DNA from 2 places in the Vagococcus sp. QWL-13 genome. Region 1 is predicted to be linked to the other one. Evidence: a T-box and tRNA genes for the amino acid it is inferred to sense, from the RefSeq annotation. Region 1 holds a T-box; the other holds one or more tRNA genes.
What was found. The T-box of region 1 lies ahead of glyQ (glycine--tRNA ligase subunit alpha). A T-box ahead of a tRNA ligase gene usually reads a tRNA of that ligase, here a tRNA-Gly.
Positions count from the first base shown of each region.

Region 2: it encodes a tRNA-Gly, which carries the amino acid that the T-box ahead of glyQ (glycine--tRNA ligase subunit alpha) is inferred to sense. The anticodon was not compared.

Region 1 is NZ_CM178746.1:1,337,140-1,347,227, forward strand. It holds gene AC4PHI_RS06190 (diacylglycerol kinase family protein) at 1-396, shown strand, start outside; gene ybeY (rRNA maturation RNase YbeY) at 1-8, shown strand, start outside; gene era (GTPase Era) at 414-1,316, shown strand; gene recO (DNA repair protein RecO) at 1,415-2,281, shown strand; T-box leader at 2,388-2,555, shown strand; gene glyQ (glycine--tRNA ligase subunit alpha) at 2,675-3,586, shown strand; gene glyS (glycine--tRNA ligase subunit beta) at 3,588-5,678, shown strand; gene AC4PHI_RS06215 (RidA family protein) at 5,691-6,071, shown strand; gene AC4PHI_RS06220 (IS1182 family transposase) at 6,231-7,928, shown strand; gene AC4PHI_RS06225 (HAD family hydrolase) at 7,925-8,590, opposite strand; gene AC4PHI_RS06230 (ABC transporter permease) at 9,349-10,088, shown strand, end outside.
Region 2 is NZ_CM178746.1:270,555-280,642, reverse strand. It holds gene AC4PHI_RS01460 (Gfo/Idh/MocA family protein) at 1-641, opposite strand, end outside; gene AC4PHI_RS01455 (AraC family transcriptional regulator) at 727-1,605, opposite strand; gene AC4PHI_RS01450 (bifunctional 2-keto-4-hydroxyglutarate aldolase/2-keto-3-deoxy-6-phosphogluconate aldolase) at 1,910-2,569, opposite strand; partial or broken gene AC4PHI_RS01445 (transposase) at 2,714-3,227, shown strand; tRNA gene AC4PHI_RS01440 (tRNA-Gly) at 3,264-3,334, shown strand; gene AC4PHI_RS01435 (helix-turn-helix domain-containing protein) at 3,472-4,008, opposite strand; gene AC4PHI_RS01430 (D-alanyl-D-alanine carboxypeptidase family protein) at 4,285-5,163, opposite strand; gene AC4PHI_RS01425 (ATP-binding protein) at 5,242-6,357, opposite strand; gene AC4PHI_RS01420 (response regulator transcription factor) at 6,347-7,033, opposite strand; gene AC4PHI_RS01415 (sensor histidine kinase) at 7,409-8,518, opposite strand; gene AC4PHI_RS01410 (response regulator transcription factor) at 8,521-9,165, opposite strand; gene AC4PHI_RS01405 (hypothetical protein) at 9,175-9,639, opposite strand; gene AC4PHI_RS01400 (diacylglycerol/lipid kinase family protein) at 10,051-10,088, opposite strand, start outside.

The sequences.
Region 1 (10,088 bases):
GAGAATAAATACAGTGTTGAAAAGAATAAAAAATTTTATCGTTCTTTGAAGTGTGCGTTGGCAGGTTTGAAGGTTGCCTTTTGCGAAGAAAGAAACTTAAGATTCCAATGCATGCTGGGAATCTTAGCTGTTTTGGCAGGCATTTTTTTCAAACTGAACCGCTTTGAATGGCTGTGGATCCTTCTGGCGATTTTTCTCGTCATCACGATGGAACTGTTGAATACTGTGGCTGAAAATTTAGTAGATATGATTACCGAAAAAACGTATCATCCCATCGGTAAAAAGGTTAAAGACATTGGTGCCGCCATAGTGTTTCTAAATGCATGTTTTGCGGTGCTGATTGCAGGGATTATATTTTTGCCGAAAGTGATGCTTCTGTTACAAAAATTTTTATAAAAGAAAGAGGACCTTAAATGACTAGACCATTTCGTTCAGGTTTTGTGGCAATCATCGGTCGGCCTAATGTGGGTAAATCCACTTTGCTCAATCGTGTGATCGGTCAAAAAATTGCAATCATGAGTGATAAAGCTCAAACCACGCGAAACAAAATCCAAGGTGTCTATACGACGGAAGAAAGCCAAATCGTATTCATTGATACACCGGGAATTCATAAACCTAAGCATAAACTGGGTGATTTTATGGTGGAATCTGCCTACAGTGCACTGCGGGAAGTAGACGCTGTGCTTTTCATGGTGAGTGCAGACCAAAAACGGGGACCGGGGGATAATTTTATTATCGAACGGTTGAAAAAACAATCAGCACCAGTCTTTTTGATAATCAATAAAATAGATACTGTTCATCCTGACGATTTGCTGCCTATGATTGAGGATTATCGGGAGCAGATGGATTTTGCAGAGGTAGTTCCCATTTCTGCCACCGAAGGAAACAATGTGGAAAATCTGCTTGATGTGTTGACCGGTTATCTGGAAGAAGGTCCCCAGTACTATCCTTCAGAACAGATTACAGATCATCCGGAATACTTTATCGTTTCTGAATTAATCCGTGAAAAAGTTTTACAGTTAACCCATGAGGAAGTACCCCATTCCGTTGCTGTCGTCATAGACAATATGGAAAGAGATGAAAATGATAAAATTCATATTATGGCAACGATTGTCGTAGAACGGCCGACTCAAAAAGGGATACTGATTGGCAAAGGCGGCAAAATGATGAAGGATATCGGCATCAGGGCACGTAAAGATATTGAAAATCTCTTGGGAAACAAAGTTTACTTGGAAACTTGGGTCAAAGTAGAAAAAAATTGGCGGGACAAGCAAAGACATCTTAGAGATTTAGGCTATAGGGACATGGATTATTAGCGGAAGTTAATAATCCTTTTTGTTCTTTTGGATCAAATACCTTCAAATTTTTAGCGGCAAAAAAATTGCCCGGCATCTAAGTGAAAGGAGATAAGGCATTGTTACAAAGCAATGAAACGAAAGGTTTGATTTTGTTTGCGAGAAACCATCGTGAAAGAGACAAACTAGTTAAGATATTTACCGAAAAATATGGCAAGCGGATGTTTTTCATGCGCAATGCCACAAGAAAAAATAATCCTTTAACCGTTGCCGTACAACCTTTTACAGAAGCCGTCTATGTAGGTAAAATAAATGAGGAAGGGCTGTCTTTTTTAAATGATGCAAAAGAAGTGACGGGGTTTAAAAATATCCAGCAAGATATTTTCATCAGTGCCTATGCCACTTATTTACTGAATTTAGTGGATGCGGCAATTGATGATGGGGTCTATGATCCGGCTCTTTATGGCTTTACCAGAAATTTATTGCAGCTGATGGACGAGGGAAAAGATCCGCAAATTTTGACAAATATTTTGGAAATTCAAATTTTAGAACGTTTCGGCTTGGATTTTGATTGGCTTCATTGCCGGATTTGTGGCAAAACTCAAGGGAAATTTGATTTTTCCTCCGCTTATCACGGTGTTCTTTGTGAAGAACATTTTTATAAAGACCCTCGACGCTATCACGGTTCTCCCCGTGCAGTTCATTTTATCCGGATGTTTGCCAGTATTACTTTGGAGCAAATAAACAGTATCAGTGTTTCAGAGCAAACGAAAAAAGAATTGCGGGAGATGATAGATGCACTGTACGAAGAGTTTGTCGGTGTTTCTTTGAAAAGCAAACAGTTTATTGATAAGATGGCCGGTTGGCAGGATATTTTAAAAAGTCCTAAGGAGAAGGATGGAAATAATTACCCGACGGAGACAGAGAAGAATGAAGCAGGTTCAGAAGTCTCCAATGATAGAAAGGCTGACGAAAACCGAGATTGATTTCCTTTTTTATGTTTAGGTGTGGATGTATCCGATAGTCGCCGTGAGTAATTAAAAAACATTTGACAAAAGAGGCCTTTAAAGGCTATTATAAGAGAAATGTAATAATGGTGCGTTGAAGAAGAGGAGTAAATTATTTTTCTTTCTAGAGAGACTGGCAATGGTGGAAGCTGGTTAAGAAAATTGATTGAAGGGCGCTTCCGAGCAGCAAAATTAAGAGCCAAGTTTTTAATCCTTGGAAGTAGGGTGGAACCGCGAATATTTCGTCCCTATGCTTGACAGAATTGTTAAGCATAGGGATTTTTTATTTTTTTATGGAGCATAAAGTTATTGTTTATTTCCGATCTCTGGTTATCGGAAACAAGGATTTCAATTACTGGGAGGAGATTTTTTATGACTAAGGGATTAACGATTCAAGAAATGATTTTAACCTTGCAAAATTTTTGGTCCGACCAAGGATGTTTGCTGATGCAGGCCTATGACACAGAAAAAGGAGCAGGGACTATGAGTCCTTACACCTTTCTTAGGGCAATCGGACCGGAGCCTTGGAATGCGGCTTATGTAGAGCCTTCACGCCGTCCGGCTGACGGACGTTATGGTAAAAATCCGAACCGTTTGTATCAGCACCATCAATTTCAAGTGGTGATGAAACCTTCGCCGGACAATATTCAGGAAATGTATTTGGATAGTTTGCGTAAATTAGGGATAGACCCGTTGAAGCATGACATTCGTTTCGTTGAAGATAACTGGGAAAATCCTTCTATGGGATGCGCCGGTTTAGGATGGGAAGTTTGGCTGGACGGGATGGAAATCACACAATTCACTTACTTCCAGCAAGCGGGCGGGTTGGAATGCAAACCTGTCACTGTGGAGCTGACTTATGGTATTGAGCGTTTGGCTTCATATATTCAAGAAGTTGAAAGTGTCTACGATTTGGAATGGACCCACGGTGTGAAGTACGGAGAAATTTTTGTAGAACCGGAATATGAACATTCTAAATATTCTTTTGAAGAAAGCAGTCAGGAAATGTTGTTGACGTTATTTGAGATGTACCAACGTGAAGCCCAGCGGTGTATCGAACTGGGACTGGTCCATCCGGCTTATGACTATGTTTTAAAATGCAGCCATACCTTCAATCTGCTGGATGCCAGAGGAGCTGTTTCTGTGACGGAGCGTGCAGGTTATTTGGCCCGTATCCGCAAGATGGCCAGAGAATTGGCAAAAGCATTTGTTGAAGAAAGAAGAAAATTAGGTTTCCCTCTGTTGTCAGAAGGTGTTTTACAAGAGGAAAAGGAGAGAGCATAAGATGACAAAAACATTTTTATTAGAAATCGGTTTGGAAGAAATGCCTGCACGGGTCGTGACTTCTTCGATTAACCAACTTAAAGAAGCCATGGCTGCTTTTCTGAAAGATAACCGCCTATCTTATGACAGTATCGAAACCTATTCAACCCCAAGAAGACTGGCGTTGAAAGTCATCAATTTAGCTGAAAAGCAAACGGATGTTGAAGAAAATGCCAAAGGACCTGCCAAAAAAATTGCTGTGGATGACCAAGGCAACTGGACTAAAGCGGCAGAAGGATTTGCCCGCGGTCAAGGGGTTTCCGTAGATGAATTATATATGAAAGAAATCAAAGGAGTCGACTATGTCCATGCCGACAAATTTATTCGCGGAGAATCTGCGGAGAAAGTTCTGATTTCTGTCTTGGATATTTTAAAAGATCTGCATTTTCCTGTGACGATGCACTGGGGAAATTTTGATATGGAGTTTATCCGTCCCGTGCATTGGATTGTCAGTCTTCTGGACGACCAAATAATCCCGTTGCAGTTTTTAAATGTGGACAGCGGCAATGTTTCCCGCGGTCACCGATTCTTAGGCACAGAGACAATCATTGAGCACGGGAAGGACTATGAAGATAAATTAAAAGAACAATTCGTGATTGCTGATGCTGCTGAGAGAAAAATGATGATTCGTGAGCAGATCGCGGGGATTGCCGAAAAAAATCAATGGCTGATTACTCTGGATGAAAAACTTCTTGAGGAAGTCACCAATCTTGTGGAATACCCGACAGCTTTTGCCGGGAATTTTGCTGAAAAATATTTGGATATTCCAGAGGAAGCACTTATTATTTCTATGAAAGAACACCAGCGTTATTTTGAAGTCCGAGACAACGATGGAAAATTATTACCCCACTTTATCGGTGTTCGCAATGGAGATGAACGCTACTTAGGAAATGTGGTCAGCGGCAATGAAAAAGTTTTAGTGGCCCGTTTGGAAGATGCGGTGTTCTTCTATGAAGAAGACCAGCAAGTGTCCATCGAAGAGTATGTCAAACGCTTAAAGAAGGTCACTTTCCATGAGAAAATCGGCTCTATTTATGAAAAAATGCAGCGTGTAGGAAGTATTGCCCAACTCATTGGGGAACAAGTGGGATTGACTGCAGAAGAGTTGAAGGACTTGGACCGGGCAGCAGCTATTTATAAATTTGATTTGATGACCAATATGGTGGGAGAGTTTCCTGAACTGCAAGGCGTGATGGGAGAAAAATATGCACTGTTGAAGGGAGAATCTGCAGCTGTTGCACAGGCAATCCGTGAACACTATTTGCCAACTTCAAGTGAAGGAGACTTGCCTGTTTCCAATGTAGGTGCTGTTTTGGCTGTGGCGGACAAACTGGATACGGTAACGACTTTCTTCAATGCAGGCATGGTGCCGACCGGTTCCAATGACCCTTACGCTTTACGCCGTCAGACTTATGGCATCATACGTATCGTCGAAGATAAAGATTGGGATTATCCGATTTTACGAATCCAAGAAAAAATGGCTGAGATGATCAATGATAATCCGGATAAATTCGGTGTTCACTTATCCACTGACGGTCAAAAAGTTTTTGACTTTATGAAAGCCCGTCTCAAACAATTTTTGTCAGGTCATGACGTCCGTTACGATGTGATTGAGGCAGTCACTAATGCGAAGCAAAGTAATTTGATAAAAATGATCGAAGCAGCCCGGATTTTGAAAAAACATCAGCAAGACAGTGACTTCAAGAGTGCGATGGAAGCTCTGGGCCGGGTCACTAACTTAGCTAAAAAAGGTGAGGAAATGCTTCGTGAAGACATCCATGTACCAGTTGATGAAGATTTATTTGAAAATGAAGAGGAAAAACAACTGTTTCACGCTGTGGAGCAGTTGATTACGACTGCTAAAGAACACGAGCCGGAAGACATTTACTTTGCGCTTAAAGATTTGGCACCTTTGATCGAAAAATATTTTGACAGCACCATGGTGATGGCTGACGACGAAGGCAAAAGAAATAACCGTCTGAGACAATTGAAATTGATTTCAGATTTGGCTTCGGCATTTGCAAGTATTGATTTATTAACAATAAAAAATTAGGAGTGAGCTAATATGAAAAATGTAGAAACTGCGGCAGCCCCTCAAGCAATCGGACCTTACGCTCAAGGGAAAATCATTGGAAATTTATTGTTTTCTTCTGGTCAGATTCCCCTTCATCCTGAGACAGGAGAAGTGGTAGGGACGGAAATCAAAGAACAAACTGTCCGGGTAATGGAAAATATCAAGGGGATTTTGGCATCAGAACAGCTGACATTCGATCAAATCGTAAAAACCACTTGTTTTTTAAGTGATATGAATGATTTTGTCGCCTTTAATGAGATTTACGGCAATTATTTTTCTGAGGGAAAAGTTCCTGCCCGCTCCTGCGTGGAAGTGGCCAGATTACCAAAAGATGTTTGTGTGGAAGTTGAATTTATCGCAACATTGGACTAATGAAATAACCCTAAGACCCAAAGAGGTTGACCCATAAGTCCTCATTCAATGCAAAAAGGAACGAAATCTTTTTATGATTTTGTTCCTTTTTTTAGCGATAAAAATAGCACTTCCTTGTATAATTAAAGTACCAACCATAACCAAAAGGGAGTGCTATCTATGTACAAAGATTATAACATGAATCAAGTCACTTTATCACTAGATTTAGAAATTTATTTGGAAAAGGGTGACATCGCTTTTGCAATCAATGAACTTGTAGAAAGCATGCCAGAAAAAGCCTTCTCGGTTTTTGACCATCAGATGGGTGCAACCTCTTATCATCCTAAAATGATGTTGAAGTTGATTTTGTGCGGTTACACGCAGTCTGTTTTTTCTGGCAGAAGAATTGAAGCGCTAGCTAAAGACAGTATTCGCGCTCGCTGGCTGACACAATCCCAGCAACCCAATTTTAGAACGATTAATCGGTTTCGTGTACATCCTCAGATGCAAGTGTTATTAGAAGAATGCTTTATTCAATTCCGAAACCTTTTGGTTTCCCAGAATCTTATCGAAACAGATGCCATCTTTATTGACGGTACTAAGTTAGAAGCCAATGCCAATAAATACACATTTGTCTGGAAAAAAAGCATTGAAAAGTATGAAGCTAAGTTGACAGAGAAATCAAAAGAGATTTATCAACAACTCGTGAAGGAAACCATCATTCCTTCTATTTGTGATGAAGACAAAGACCTTTCAGACAAAGAGTTTTCAAAAATCATCACGGCATTAGAAACAAGTGTAGAAAATTTGACTCAAGAAATTGAGACCTCTGACTGCGCTAAAAAACGAAAACAACTACGCTCTCAACGAAAGGCACCTAAACAAGCCTTGAAGCAATTCTCTGATTTTAAAGAACGTCAGTCACGGTATGTCCGTCAAAAAGCTATTTTAGGTGAGAGAAATAGTTACTCCAAAACAGATCACGATGCCACTTTTATGAGAATGAAAGAGGATCATATGCGCAATGGGCAACTAAAAGCAGGTTACAATGTCCAAATTGCGACCAATCAACAATATGTCCTAGCTTATGACATCTTTCCGAATCCTACGGATACGAGAACTTTAGTTCCTTTTTTACGGACCATAGAAAATACCTATTTTGATTTACCCGACTATATTGTGGCAGATGCCGGTTATGGTAGTGAAGAAAACTATGAAACTATTGTGGATGGCTTTGAAAAAACACCTTTGATAACCTATGGGATGTACCGCAAAGAGAAAAAGAGAAGTTTTAAAAAGAATCGTTTTAATCCTTTGAATTGGCGGTATGATGAGTTAAGAGATACCTATTTATGTCCCATTGACCGTGAGGTCCCGTTTAAACGTTATGCCAATCGTATAGATAACTATGGCTACCAACGACAATTAAAAATATACGAATGTCTTTCTTGTGAAAACTGCCCAGTTCGTTCTCAATGTACCAAAGCGAAGTCGGGTCGTAATAGAATGATTCAAAAAAACGGCAATTGGGACTATTTTAAAGCTTACGTTCAGACACTTCTGAAAGACGAACGAACAGGCAAATTATATGGTCAAAGAAAAATAGACGTAGAACCAGCCTTCGGAAATCTGAAGGCTAATTTAGGCTTCACTCGATTTTCAGTAAGAGGTAAAGATAAGGTGAGAAACGAATTAGGTTTTGCATTTATGGCGGTTAATCTGAGAAAGTTAACTGCCTATCAGCGGAAGAACCTCTTAAATAAACAAAAAAATAAGGGAACCAAAATCTTTTTATTGATTTTGGTTCCCTTTTTACTATTTTTGAGACTTATGGGTCAGCCTCTTTGTTTCGAATGTCTAAATGACCGCTGTCATTAGTGCACGATTTCCCTGATTCTTATATCCAAAAAATCATCGATGACAAAATCTACTAAACCAGTATCATTTAATTTTTGGTGATTATCACCAGTCGCCACTGCGATAATATGTTCAGCTTTTGCATTAAAAGCCCCCTGCAATCCGATGGGAGAATCTTCAAAAATAATCATGCGGTCAAGGTCGCCGCCAATGTTCAACGCGGCTTGTAGATAGAAATCAGGAGCCGGCTTACTTTTTAATGTCCCGTCATTATAAACGACATTTTTAAAATCAAACCAGCGGGCAAGGTGAAAAATATCAAAATAAAAATCCAGGTTGACCTTGGGTGAAACCGTCGCAATATTCATTGGGCGATTCTTATACTTTAAAAAATCAAAATATTCCGTGACCCCTTTGATCAACTGAGGATGGGGGTTCTCCATCACCAAATCCCGGTAAATAGCTTCTTTACGATTAGATAATTCTTCAGCTTCTGTATCACTCAAAGACTTTCCTAAAATTTTTTCCATCACTAAATGATTGGTCCTTCCATGAATATGATCAAATTCTTCTTGAGTAAATTTGCGTCCAATCAACTCTTGGATAAACTGCTGCCACGCCTGTTCATGCAAATGAGAATCGCTGAACAAAGTGCCGTTGAAATCAAAAATAATCGATTGCATTGCTTTTCTTTCCTCCTTTTTTTAAAAAATGCAGTAAATTTATTAGTAGCGCTAAAATGCAGCAAAACATTCTCAATTTTGAAATATTAAAATAGGGAGCACATATCTCTCGCTATTTTAACTATGGTAACAAAGGAATTCCAGATTTCAAGTGCCTGCCAAAAAAATTATCCTTAGCTTTGCGGAGAAATTTTGTTGTTTAGATAAAGCCTCCGCATTGGATATAAAGAATTTTTTCAGCCATATCAGGCATCAAATTACTGCTAATCCAAATAAATGTAATAAACATTTTTTTATTAAACATATTTTGCCAAGTATGCATAAATAGTAGCAAAACAAAATTTTTTAGTCAACGTTAGTTGAAACCATCTGCTTTTGTTTCCGTTAAAACCAGCAATTTTTTACAATTGTTTTAAGAAAAAATCCAAGTCCATGTGTGAATAAAAATCAATTTGAGTAATCAAGTTTTCGAAACATTTCTTTTACTACTTCTTAACCTTTGATTTTAAACTTACAAAATAATAGGACCAGTGAAATTTCTATCATCCAACAGTTAGAAATATTTTGGAATAGCTGAGGGTTTCAAAAGTTATTTGTCGCAGGATTAATTTTTTGAATCTTACAACTTTGACATCTTAATTTTTCGAACTTTATGGGGTTTGTCCTAAGGGGTATGCTATAATTAAGGTTAGAAAAATTGGAGGTTTAAACGGAAAGCAAAGTGGAAGTTGTCGGTTTTTTAATAAAGGAGGTATACAATGAATTTTTTGAAAAGAGCGTGGGCAAGTGTTTCCAGGCGTAAGGGGAAATCGCTGATTTTATTTGCGGTGGTTTTTATTTTGGGGAATGTGATTGCAGGAGCAATTGCCATCCAGCAATCTACCAAAAACGTGGAAAAGAATATAAAGAAAGGTTTGGGGGCATCAGCAACTCTCTCGATTGACTACGAGCAGATGATGAACCTTTCAGAGACTGAGAATGAGTCAGCTTTCAAAGATTCTGCTTTGATGAACTTGGAAATTATGAAGCAGATAGGGGAACTGCCTTATGTTGCCTATTTTGATTATACAACGCCTTCTTATTTTCAAACGGAAAAGTTAAAACCCGTGGAACCTGAACTAGAGGAAGATGAGGGAGGATTCATCGGCGGAGGCATGGGCTTCACTATCACTGGAGGTAATACCGAACAGATTGCCGATGAGAAAAAAGGGAAAATCAAACTTGTAGAAGGCCGCTCATTTTCAGAACAAGAATTATCTAGCGGGAAACAAGTGGGAATCATTTCCAAAAAATTAGCGGAACAAGAAAAACTCTCTGTTGGGGACAAAATTATTTTTGATCGTGTCAGCCGGATGGGAGAAGAGTACAATGATGACGGTACAATCAGAGAAACAGAAAATACAAAAACATTTGTAAAAGAAATCCCGGTGGAAATCGTGGGGCTCTTTGATGTACAACAAACAGAGAAAAAAGACAAAGACGACAACAAAAACCAACA
Region 2 (10,088 bases), 1.1 Mb from region 1:
TTTTCTGATTGGGACAGCTTATGGTAAGTATTCCCTACCACATATTTTGGTTTATAATTATCCATCATCCACAGAGTTAGATCCAGTGCGTGGGTGCCAATGTCAATCAAAGGACCTCCCCCTTGGGCTTCTTCATCCAGAAAAACTCCCCATGTGGGCACCGCTCGTCTCCGGATTGCTTTTGCTTTGCCTAAATAAATATCCCCCAATTCCCCGTCAGCACAAACTTCATGCAAATATTTCGAATCGCCCCGGAATCTGTTTTGATACCCTATGGTCAGCTTCTTACCGGTTTTTTTCGACGCTTCAAGCATCGCACGCCCTTCTGCTGCTGTTTTTGCCATCGGTTTTTCACACATGACATGTTTGCCGGCTTCCATGGCGGCAATAGATATTTCTGCGTGGGAACAGTTTGGCGTACACACATGAATGATTTCGATAGTGTCGTCTTCTAATAACTCCTGATAATTTTTATAAACTTTGGCTTCTTTCCCGCCATACTCTTTTTTAGCCTTTTCCGCCCGCTCCAACACAATATCGCAGAAAGCAACAAGTTCCACTTCCGCCACTTGTGCCAAGCTCGGCAAATGTTTCCCATTGGCGATGCCTCCGCAGCCAATGATTCCTACTTTTAACGTCATAAAAAAATCCCCCATTCTTTCGTATGTGTTCTGATACCTCCACTATACAAAAAAATGAAAAGGATTTCTTCCCAAAGATTAGGCACTAATTCCCGGATATTGACTTCTGATATTTTTTCGGTGAAACACCCACGTGTTCTTTAAAGACATGATGGAAGGTCTTGACACTGTTAAACCCGGCTTTTTCCGCCACATCGATCATCGGCAAATCTTCGGAACTCAAAATCGATTTTGCAATATTGATACGATATTCCGTTAAAAATGCCATAAAAGTAATGCCGGTGTTTTTTTTAAAAAAGCGGGAAAAGTATTGGGGATTGAATCCCACTTCTTGTGCCACACTTTCCAAAGTAATTTTTTCCTGATAATTAGTTTCCAGATACGAAAAAATTACATCCATTTTTTGAATGACCTCTTGGCTTCTCAACGATTCATTGGAAACTACTTGTCGGGTCTGTTTGCTTTTTTTTGGAAGCTCCCCGTAGAAATAAAGCAGAAGCTGATGGAGATAAAAGTAAAACAGATACAATCCTCCCGAGTCCAGCAATTGAAACTGATTGTAAAGATCTTCTAACACTGACCGCATCTTTTCCACCGTTTCTTGTGGCCAGTTTTTGCTCCAGTTTTCCCGTCTAAAAAATACTTCCTGTACAGTCTCCCCATATTGCCCGTCTAAAAAAATTTTACTGAATACACTTAAATCAAATTGGTAAACCAAGCGCTTGCTTTCAGGGGAAGCCAGAAAATAATGAGGAACTCCGCTGTCAAAATAATAGATTTCCCCTTCTTTCAACTCAATCAACTCGTCTTCCACACCGATTTTTATCAGTCCCCGAACAACATAGATGATTTCCACTTCTTTATGCCAATGAGGGTAGACAAATACCTCTCCCAGATCTGAAAAACACCGGAAAGGAAATCTGCTGTCCAACTTAGGTATTTCTAAAAAACGGCTTTTACTCAAGATTCTCTCTCCTTTCAAGGTCTCTCTCTTTTCTAAATTCTAACACTTCTGAGTTTTAGGGACAAATATCAAGTGGAAATATCCGAAAAGAGCAAGTGTTAGAAGGAGGTATGTTATTATTCATTTTCCCTCTAATCACTAAAAAAGACTGATAAGTCATTATTAGAAAAAAGCAATCGCAAGGAGTTGAAAGTTTAAACTATTCAACAACTTACGATTGTCTTATCTTGTAATTAAAATATTATTTGCTAAAATATCTTGTTTGAGCTGCTTTAACGCTCAATGTCAATTATTATTCTCTCGGTCACAAATCGCTAATTTCAAGCCTGATCTTTTTGACTTTTTCACTAAATGCAGCTGCTTTTTCGAGTACACTGTCAAAACCAAGTTGTTCCAAGTCAGTCGTCAAAGCACTGCCAACGCCAACCGCCCATGCACCTGCTTTAATCCACTGGTCTAAATTATCCAAGGAAACACCCCCAGAAGGCATCATTGCCGCATAAGGCAACGGACCATGAACATCTTTAATAAAGCTCGCGCCCAATAATCCGCCTGGGAATAATTTAACAACATCCACACCTGATTCCATAGCAGAGATGATTTCCGTCACCGAACCGCATCCTGGTAAATAAGGCACTGCATAACGATGACACACTTTAGCTATACTGCTGTCAAAATGAGGACTGACCACAAATTTTGCACCGCAAAGTATTGCTTCATTTGCTGTCGCTGGATCTAACACCGTTCCTGCCCCGATAACCGCTGCCGGATCTTCAACTGTCTCTGACAGCCTTTGGATAACCTTACTTGCTCCTGGAGTTGTGTAAGTGACTTCGATATTTTTTATTCCACCAGCAATACAACTTTCTGAAATCTTGTAACCATCTTCCTCGGTCTGACCTCTGACCACCGCAAACAAATAATTTTCTCTCAATTTTCTTAAAATTTTCGCTTTCTGCGACATGATTATTCCTCCTTTTTCATTACCTCAAAAAAACAGCCATCTCCACTGTTTTATATGTTGACATTGTCTATTATAATATTAATCTCCAGATAATAGTAGCCTTAAAAAAATATCAATACAATAACAACTATTTATGCGCTGGATAAAGGATTCGTCTCTGCGATTCGTAAGTCATTTACTAACTCAAGTTGGCAGAGATCCCAAGTACACTTCTTAAGGAATATCCTTACGACCATTCCAAAGAAAAACTCAAAACCTTTTCGAGAAGCGGTTAAAGCCATCTTTAAGATGACAAATATCAACTCAGCGCGAGACGCTAAAAATCGAATCGTTGCCAGCTATAGCGATTAAACGAAACATACAAAAGCTTGTGAAACCTTGGATGATGGCATTGAAGATGCATTTCAATACGCAGATATCGGCAATGGACACCATCGACTGAAAAGTACCAACCTTCTTGAACAACTGAATCAAAAAGTACGCAGAAGAGAAAAGATTATTCGTATCTTTCCTAACAGCGTGTCAGCCAATCGATTGATCGGAGCAGTCCTGATACCTCCATGATGAGTGGCTGAGTTCTACAAGAAAGTATATAGGTTTGAACACTAAGAGTGCAGTGAAACATTATATAGTATTTTACATAAAATTATCTCCTTGAAAAATCATATTTTTAGTTTTATAATCATTATTATATGCGGGTGTAGTTTAGTGGTAAAACTGCAGCTTCCCAAGCTGTCGTCGCGAGTTCGATTCTCGTCACCCGCTTATTTGCTCCATTCTTTGCTACAAAAGAGCAAATATTTTTTGCGCCTAGTTTTTAAATGAAAAAAATTTATTCTAAATCATAACACCCAACAAAGGATAGACTGTAAACTATCCCTTGTTGGGTGTCTTTGATTAGTTTAAATCGATATAAACCACTTAGAGAAAATAAATGCGACTATAAATCCGGTAATAATCCCCAGAGAAATAAGTACTCCCTTTTTTATCAGTAGAGATTTTATTCGTAATTTGTTTTCCTTAGTTTGTTCAGTTAAAAGATGTGTTGGGATGCTACTGGCTAATAATCCTATCAGCAACAGTATCGGAACCAATGAGTAAGTATTTATTGAAGTTAAACTTTCTGCCACATATGCTACAACGGCTCCCGTTATAGAAATCCCCGTGACTAACCTGTTCCTTTTCAACTCTATACTTTCTCTGGCCAACTGTTCATTTTTCTTAATGTTATCAATCATAATGCTATCTCCTTTTATTAATTCATCTAAAGAGACACCATAAATATCACTTAATAAAATCAAACTGGTGACATCAGGCAAACTTTTGGAGTTTTCCCAACTGGAAATTGTTTGCCTTGAAACATGAATTTTTTCAGCTACATCCTCCTGAGTAAATTTTCGTTTTTGTCGTTGCTGTTTAATTTTTTCACCGATAGTCATTGTTGTCTCCTCACTCATAAATTTATAAAAGTTGCACTTAAATTTCCATCAAGATTCCTTGACATTAGCCTATATTATAGCAATGTCAAGAAACTTTGACACTACTAAAATGAATTTAAATTTATAATGAGCTTATTTATCACCACGTCTATCCGCAAACAAAAATTGAGCATTTAAAATATCAAAGGAAGCACACTCGCTTATGTAATAATCTCTAAAATTTTAATTCTCCCATCACTTTTCTTTAAAATTAGTTAGTTATTGCATCTATAAAAATCACTCTCGTTCATTCATTGCAAGCCTTTGATAAATCTCTTTTGCTTCAATCAAGTGAGCCGGCTCTGTATTTGGACTTCCATCTGCATGGCAATTGACTAAAAGATATAATCGCCCATGAATGTCTGCAATACTCGCCAAGCATAAACCGGCCTTGCGAGTATAGCCTGTTTTGCCGCCAAGGATTGTTCCCCCCTCAAACCCTAAATATTCTCCTGACTTTATCATGGTACTTTCTAAAAGCACACCCTCTGGAGAAAAAACAGTCGGCTGGGAGATTTTTTGCTGGGTCATAAAAATCTCTTTAAACAGCGGGTATTGCAGTGCATATGTCAATAAACTTGCGATATCCTGCACAGTAGAGTAATTTCCTTTGTCGTCATATCCTATCACATTGGAAAAGTGAGTCCGCTTCAGCCCCAGCTCCTGTGCTTTATTATTCATCAACTCCACAAAGTCATCCATACTGCCCGACACATAATAAGCCAACGCTTCGGCTGCATCTGCCCCCGACGGCAATAGCATGCCGTACAATAAATCGTTGACAGTCACTGCATCATTGGCAGAAAATCCTGAGACAGCCATCCCTTCCATTGCCAGTCGATTCAAATTTTCTTCAGAAAGTATCACTGTATCGTTGAAGTTTTCCGTGGATTCGATGACACAGACAGCAGTCATCAGCTTTGTCAATGAAGCTATTTGAATTTTCTTGTCAGACTTTTTTTCCACGAGAACTTCTCCGGTTTCAAAGTCTGTCAAAATGACAGATTCACTTGTCAACCCTCTCAATGAGACTGCATTTTTTGATTGATTATGAAAAGCAAGCAGCAGACTTGCCATCCCCAGCAAAACAATAAGGCTGACGATCAATTTTTTCATAAAAAACAACCTCCTCTTCTTAATTACCAGTTAACCAAGAAAGAGCAGGCGATGTGTGAAATTAATCTTATATTACTCTTAAGTTTCCTTAAGAAATGGCAGTTCAATGGTAAATGTTGTCAAACCCTTTTGACTTTCAGCAACAATGGTCCCCTGATGGGCATGGATGATTTCTTTAGCGATGGCCAAACCTAGTCCGCCGCCGCCGTTTTTAGTACTGCGGGACTTGTCCAAACGATAAAATTTTTCAAAAATCATCTCCAGCTCTTTTGCCGGGATGGTCTTTCCTTCGTTACTTACCTTTATGGTCAATCGATTGTCATCAGATCGCTCAGCTCTTATTGTGATTTCACTGCCGGCTTTCCCGTAATAGACTGCATTTTTCAAAAGATTATTAATCACTCGGGCAATTTTTTCGGGGTCGGCGGTCATCGTTAAATCTTCTGCCACTTCTAAAGTGATTCTCTGCTGTTTTTCTTGCAGCATCGGATAAAATTCCTCTGCCATCTGATTGAGTAAAAAATGAACAGGAATTTCTGCCAAGTGAAGCCCCATGCTGTCTAAGTCAAAGCGAACCACATCAAACATTTCGTTAATCAATTCTTCCAGGCGATCCCCTTTTTCTAAAGCAATTGTCAGATATTTTTCCCGTTTTTCCAACGGCAGATCTTGGATATCACACAGAAGGTTCAAGTAGCCGATCATAGATGCCAAAGGTGTTTTTAAGTCATGGGCCAAATAGGTAATCATGTCTTTCGTCCGCTGGGATTCTTTACGGTATAATTCCTCCGCCTGTTGATAGTCATTCCTGACTTCTGCCAAGGGATAACCTAGTTCCGGATAATCTTCCAATAAATCTGCATCTTCATTTTTCATGAATTTGGGCACCGCTTTACCAAGCTCTCCCAGTTCTTTTTTCAACATATTGCGGATAACCAAAAATGTTGCCCCGCTGATAAGCAAAAGCAGGAGGATAGTCACCACGACAAAAAACATTTTAAAACGCGGCCAGTCTACCTCGCTCATGCCGATACCGGCAGCCTCATCATAGGAATAGCTTACAAGCATTTCATCCATCAATTTTCCGAGAGCCTTGCCGATGAATGTTTGATTGACTAGAATCATCAGTGCTATAAAACCACCTGTAATCAACAACAAGGTGTAGAGCATCTTCTTATAAAGTTTATTCGTCAATTTTATACCCCACTCCCCAAACCGTCTGAATATAGGCTCGCTGTTCTGATGTGTCTTCCAACTTTTCTCTCAAATGACGAATGTGGACCATCACGGTATTGCTGGAAGTCTCAAAGTATTTTTCCCGCCAAACTTCTTGAAACAATGTCTCTGTTGTGACAACGTGACCGCGATTTTCTAAAAGCAAAACTAAAATATCATATTCCTTCGGCGTTAAATTCACCGGCTGTCCATTCAGAGTCACCGTTCGCTTCACAGTGTCAACTTCTAACCCTTTCACCGTCAGCAGCTTCGTCTCAGGTTGAAGATTATACGCATGCACCCTGCGCAGCTGTGCTTTTACTCTTGCCACTAACTCCAGCGGTTTGAACGGTTTGGTTACATAATCATCTGCCCCCAGCGTCAATCCTGTGATTTTATCTAATTCTTCTCCCTTAGCTGTCAACATGATGATTGGGTAGGTGAACCCTTTTTCGCGAATATACCGGCATATTTCAAAGCCGCTGATATCAGGCAGCATGACATCCAAAATAGCGAGAGAAATTTCTTCTTCATTGATTTTCTTCAACGCCTCTTTCCCGGTTTGGCATACGTTTACCGGATAATTTTCATTTTTTAAATAGACTGCCACCAAATTAGAGATACTTTCTTCATCTTCCACCAGCAGAATTGTCATTTCCGTCCTCCGATCTCTTTCAAAAATAATCATAAGCAATGGGAAAAGCTGAGTCATGTTGAATCCCTTTTAAGAGCAACTTTAAAGTACTAGATTGATTGAGACTCTTATCACAAGCTTCTAACCAGTCAGAACTTTTCACCCTGTATATAGGTTCTATTGAATTTAAAATCTGATTTACCGTTTTTGCTTGAAAGACCGTTTAATTTACGGTTGTCTGACAAAATTATAGCCATATCTTGATGAATATTCAAATTTTCCAAGCATTTAAGGCAAAGGTGCATTTTTTATAAAATCAGAGAAAAACAACCAAGCGAACAATTCTCTCACAATTCTTCGCAAAAAATACCGCCATAACAATTATTTTCAGCAGGTTTATTTCAAAGATATAAACACTTGAGTACGATTCGGCTGAGAATGAAGAACGATTTCCCCTTCATGGAGAAAAATAATTTCACGGCAAAGCTGAAAACCTTTACCTGAACCGTGGTACTCACCCGGAGACAATTCTTTCCCGCTGTTCATTTTTTTTAATACGGTCGGCTCAATATGGGGGCCGTCATTTTCAATCATCATTTTTGAACCATCAATCTTTACTTTCACCTTAGTACTTTCACGAGAGGCATTGTCCAGCAAATTGACTAATAGCCGGTCTATCAGTGTTTTATTCCCATAAAAAGCTTGTTCTTCACTGATTTCCAATTGGAGGAGCGGGTATCTTTCTTGCAAATACTTGACTCTTTCTGAAAAATATAAACGTTCCCTTTTTATTTCTCCCTCTTTCAGGTCCCCCATAATCAGCAGTTGAGAAATAAGCACCATCAATTGTTCAGTTTCACTATAAATCAATTGACTCATTTCGATTTTTTCCTGTTCTGTTGTCTTAGTCCGGAATAAAAGCTCTGAGTACCCTGCAATCAGCGTCAAAGGTGTCCGCAACTCATGGGAAATATTTTGAATCGGGCGGTAAATCCTCTTCATCTGCCAATATAAAAAAATGCCAATAACCGTTGACAAGAAACAACCGAAAACCAAACTAAATAGTACCTGCTTGTTTTGCTGTCTGTACAAAGAAGAAATATCCTGAAAATATTCCACATTAACGCCTGAGCCATAATCAATTTTTTGCGATAAAACACGCTCGTCTTGATTTTTTGGCATAACCGCGGCATGATCTTCTTGTGAGTATGAATGTTTAATCTCAGAGATGCTGTCAAAAATAATCTGATTCTCTTTATTGATAAGATAATAAAAATCTTGCTGTCTATTTATTTTTTTTATATATTCTTTTAACGAATCCGGTGTGTCTTCAGCTAAGATAAGGTCGATCTGTGACAAGCTGTTCTTTTGATTTTGATAAAAATGAGCATGTTGTTCCTTCAACATCTGATGGAAAAAGAAACCGTTAAAAAATAAAATACCGCTAAAAATCAAGAGCTGAGAAAGAATGAAGGCTAATAAAAAGTTTTTTTTCCATAATTGCATCTTTACACTTCCAATCGATAGCCTAATTTATAAACCGTCTTCAGCGAATCCAACTTTAATTTTTTACGCAAGCGCTGGATATGAACATCAACGGTTCGCTCATCTCCTGTATAATCAAAGCCCCACGCCAAATCTAATAATTGACTGCGTGTCAGCGCAAGATTTTTATGCCGTATCAGCACAGTTAGCAGCTCATATTCTTGATAGGTCAGACTCACTGGAGAGCCGCCACGAGATATTTTGCGTTTTTCTAAATCCACGCTTAATCCATCCAGAATAAAAAGATTGTCTTCACGATTGAACCGCCGTAAAACGACTTGTACACGTGCGATTAATTCCGGCAAAGCAAAAGGTTTCACTATGTAATCTTCCGCCCCTAAATTTAATCCCTTTACTCTATCATCTAGCCCATCCCGGGCAGTCAAATAAATAATAGGTGTGTTCTTAAAACTTCCAAATAAAGAAAAGCCATCACTATCTGGCAAGTTGATATCCAGCAAAATCAAATCTATCTTTTCCTTTTCATAAATACGAAGAGCTTCCATGCCGTAATAGGCTTGGAAGCAGTGAAATCCGGCTATTTTTAACCCTGAGTTAACCAACTGATTGATCCCTCGGTCATCTTCAACAATTAAAATATTACTCATAAAAAAACCTCATTCTTCTCCGTGTGTAGATAAGGCAACCAAGACATTTTCAATTTCTTCTATCGCCTCATCGGGAAGGTCTTTAATCTTTCCTTCAGGATCAACACTATATTTCTGACATATTTCAATGATCGGAGTTTCTGAATCGATTTCGCTCGATAGAGCCGCAGTATCCGATGATAAAGTTTCTAAAGAATAGGCATATTCTCCCGCCTGATTCAAAACGACCTCTCCCGCTTTCTTTTCTTCATTTCTTGCTAAAATCGGACTATCCAGCCAAATGTCATAAAAGTCGCTTACTTTTTCCTCACTCAATAATTGCGGCTGAGAGAAAGCAGCTTCAATACTGCCCATACTATCAGTATCGGCAAGCACCCGTTGCGACAAATAGCGAGTGCCAAAGATACCGCCAAGAAATAATATCATGCTCCCTAAACTAATCAGCGTTAATGTAAGTACCATAGATTTTTTCATTTTTATCATTCCTTTCTTCTAATCATTATGATAAAGAAGAAATATTTCCAAGTTGTTAACAAAAAATTAACTCACGTTTTCCTGTCAACCGATAATAAATTAAATTATATTATATAGCAGTTATGTTGAGAATATAAATTAATGGTGTTGAAAACTGTTAAGCTAAGTCAATTGTATGCTTAAATAAAAAATTCCCATGGCATCTTACAGCAATCTGCTTTGTTAAAAGTATATCAGAAACACGTGGAAACAAGTGATTAGAATGACATTCTGAATGGACGTTAAAATCCCCCATCTTACTCTTGTTGCGATTTTTTAACATCCTGCAATTCCTTAGAATATTATCTATTTTTACCTATGTGGCTCATAATTCCCCGATCCATTCAAATCCACTGGAGCATCAATCGTTTTTTATTTAGGAACAAAGAGAGTAAGAAAGTCTTTCTTCC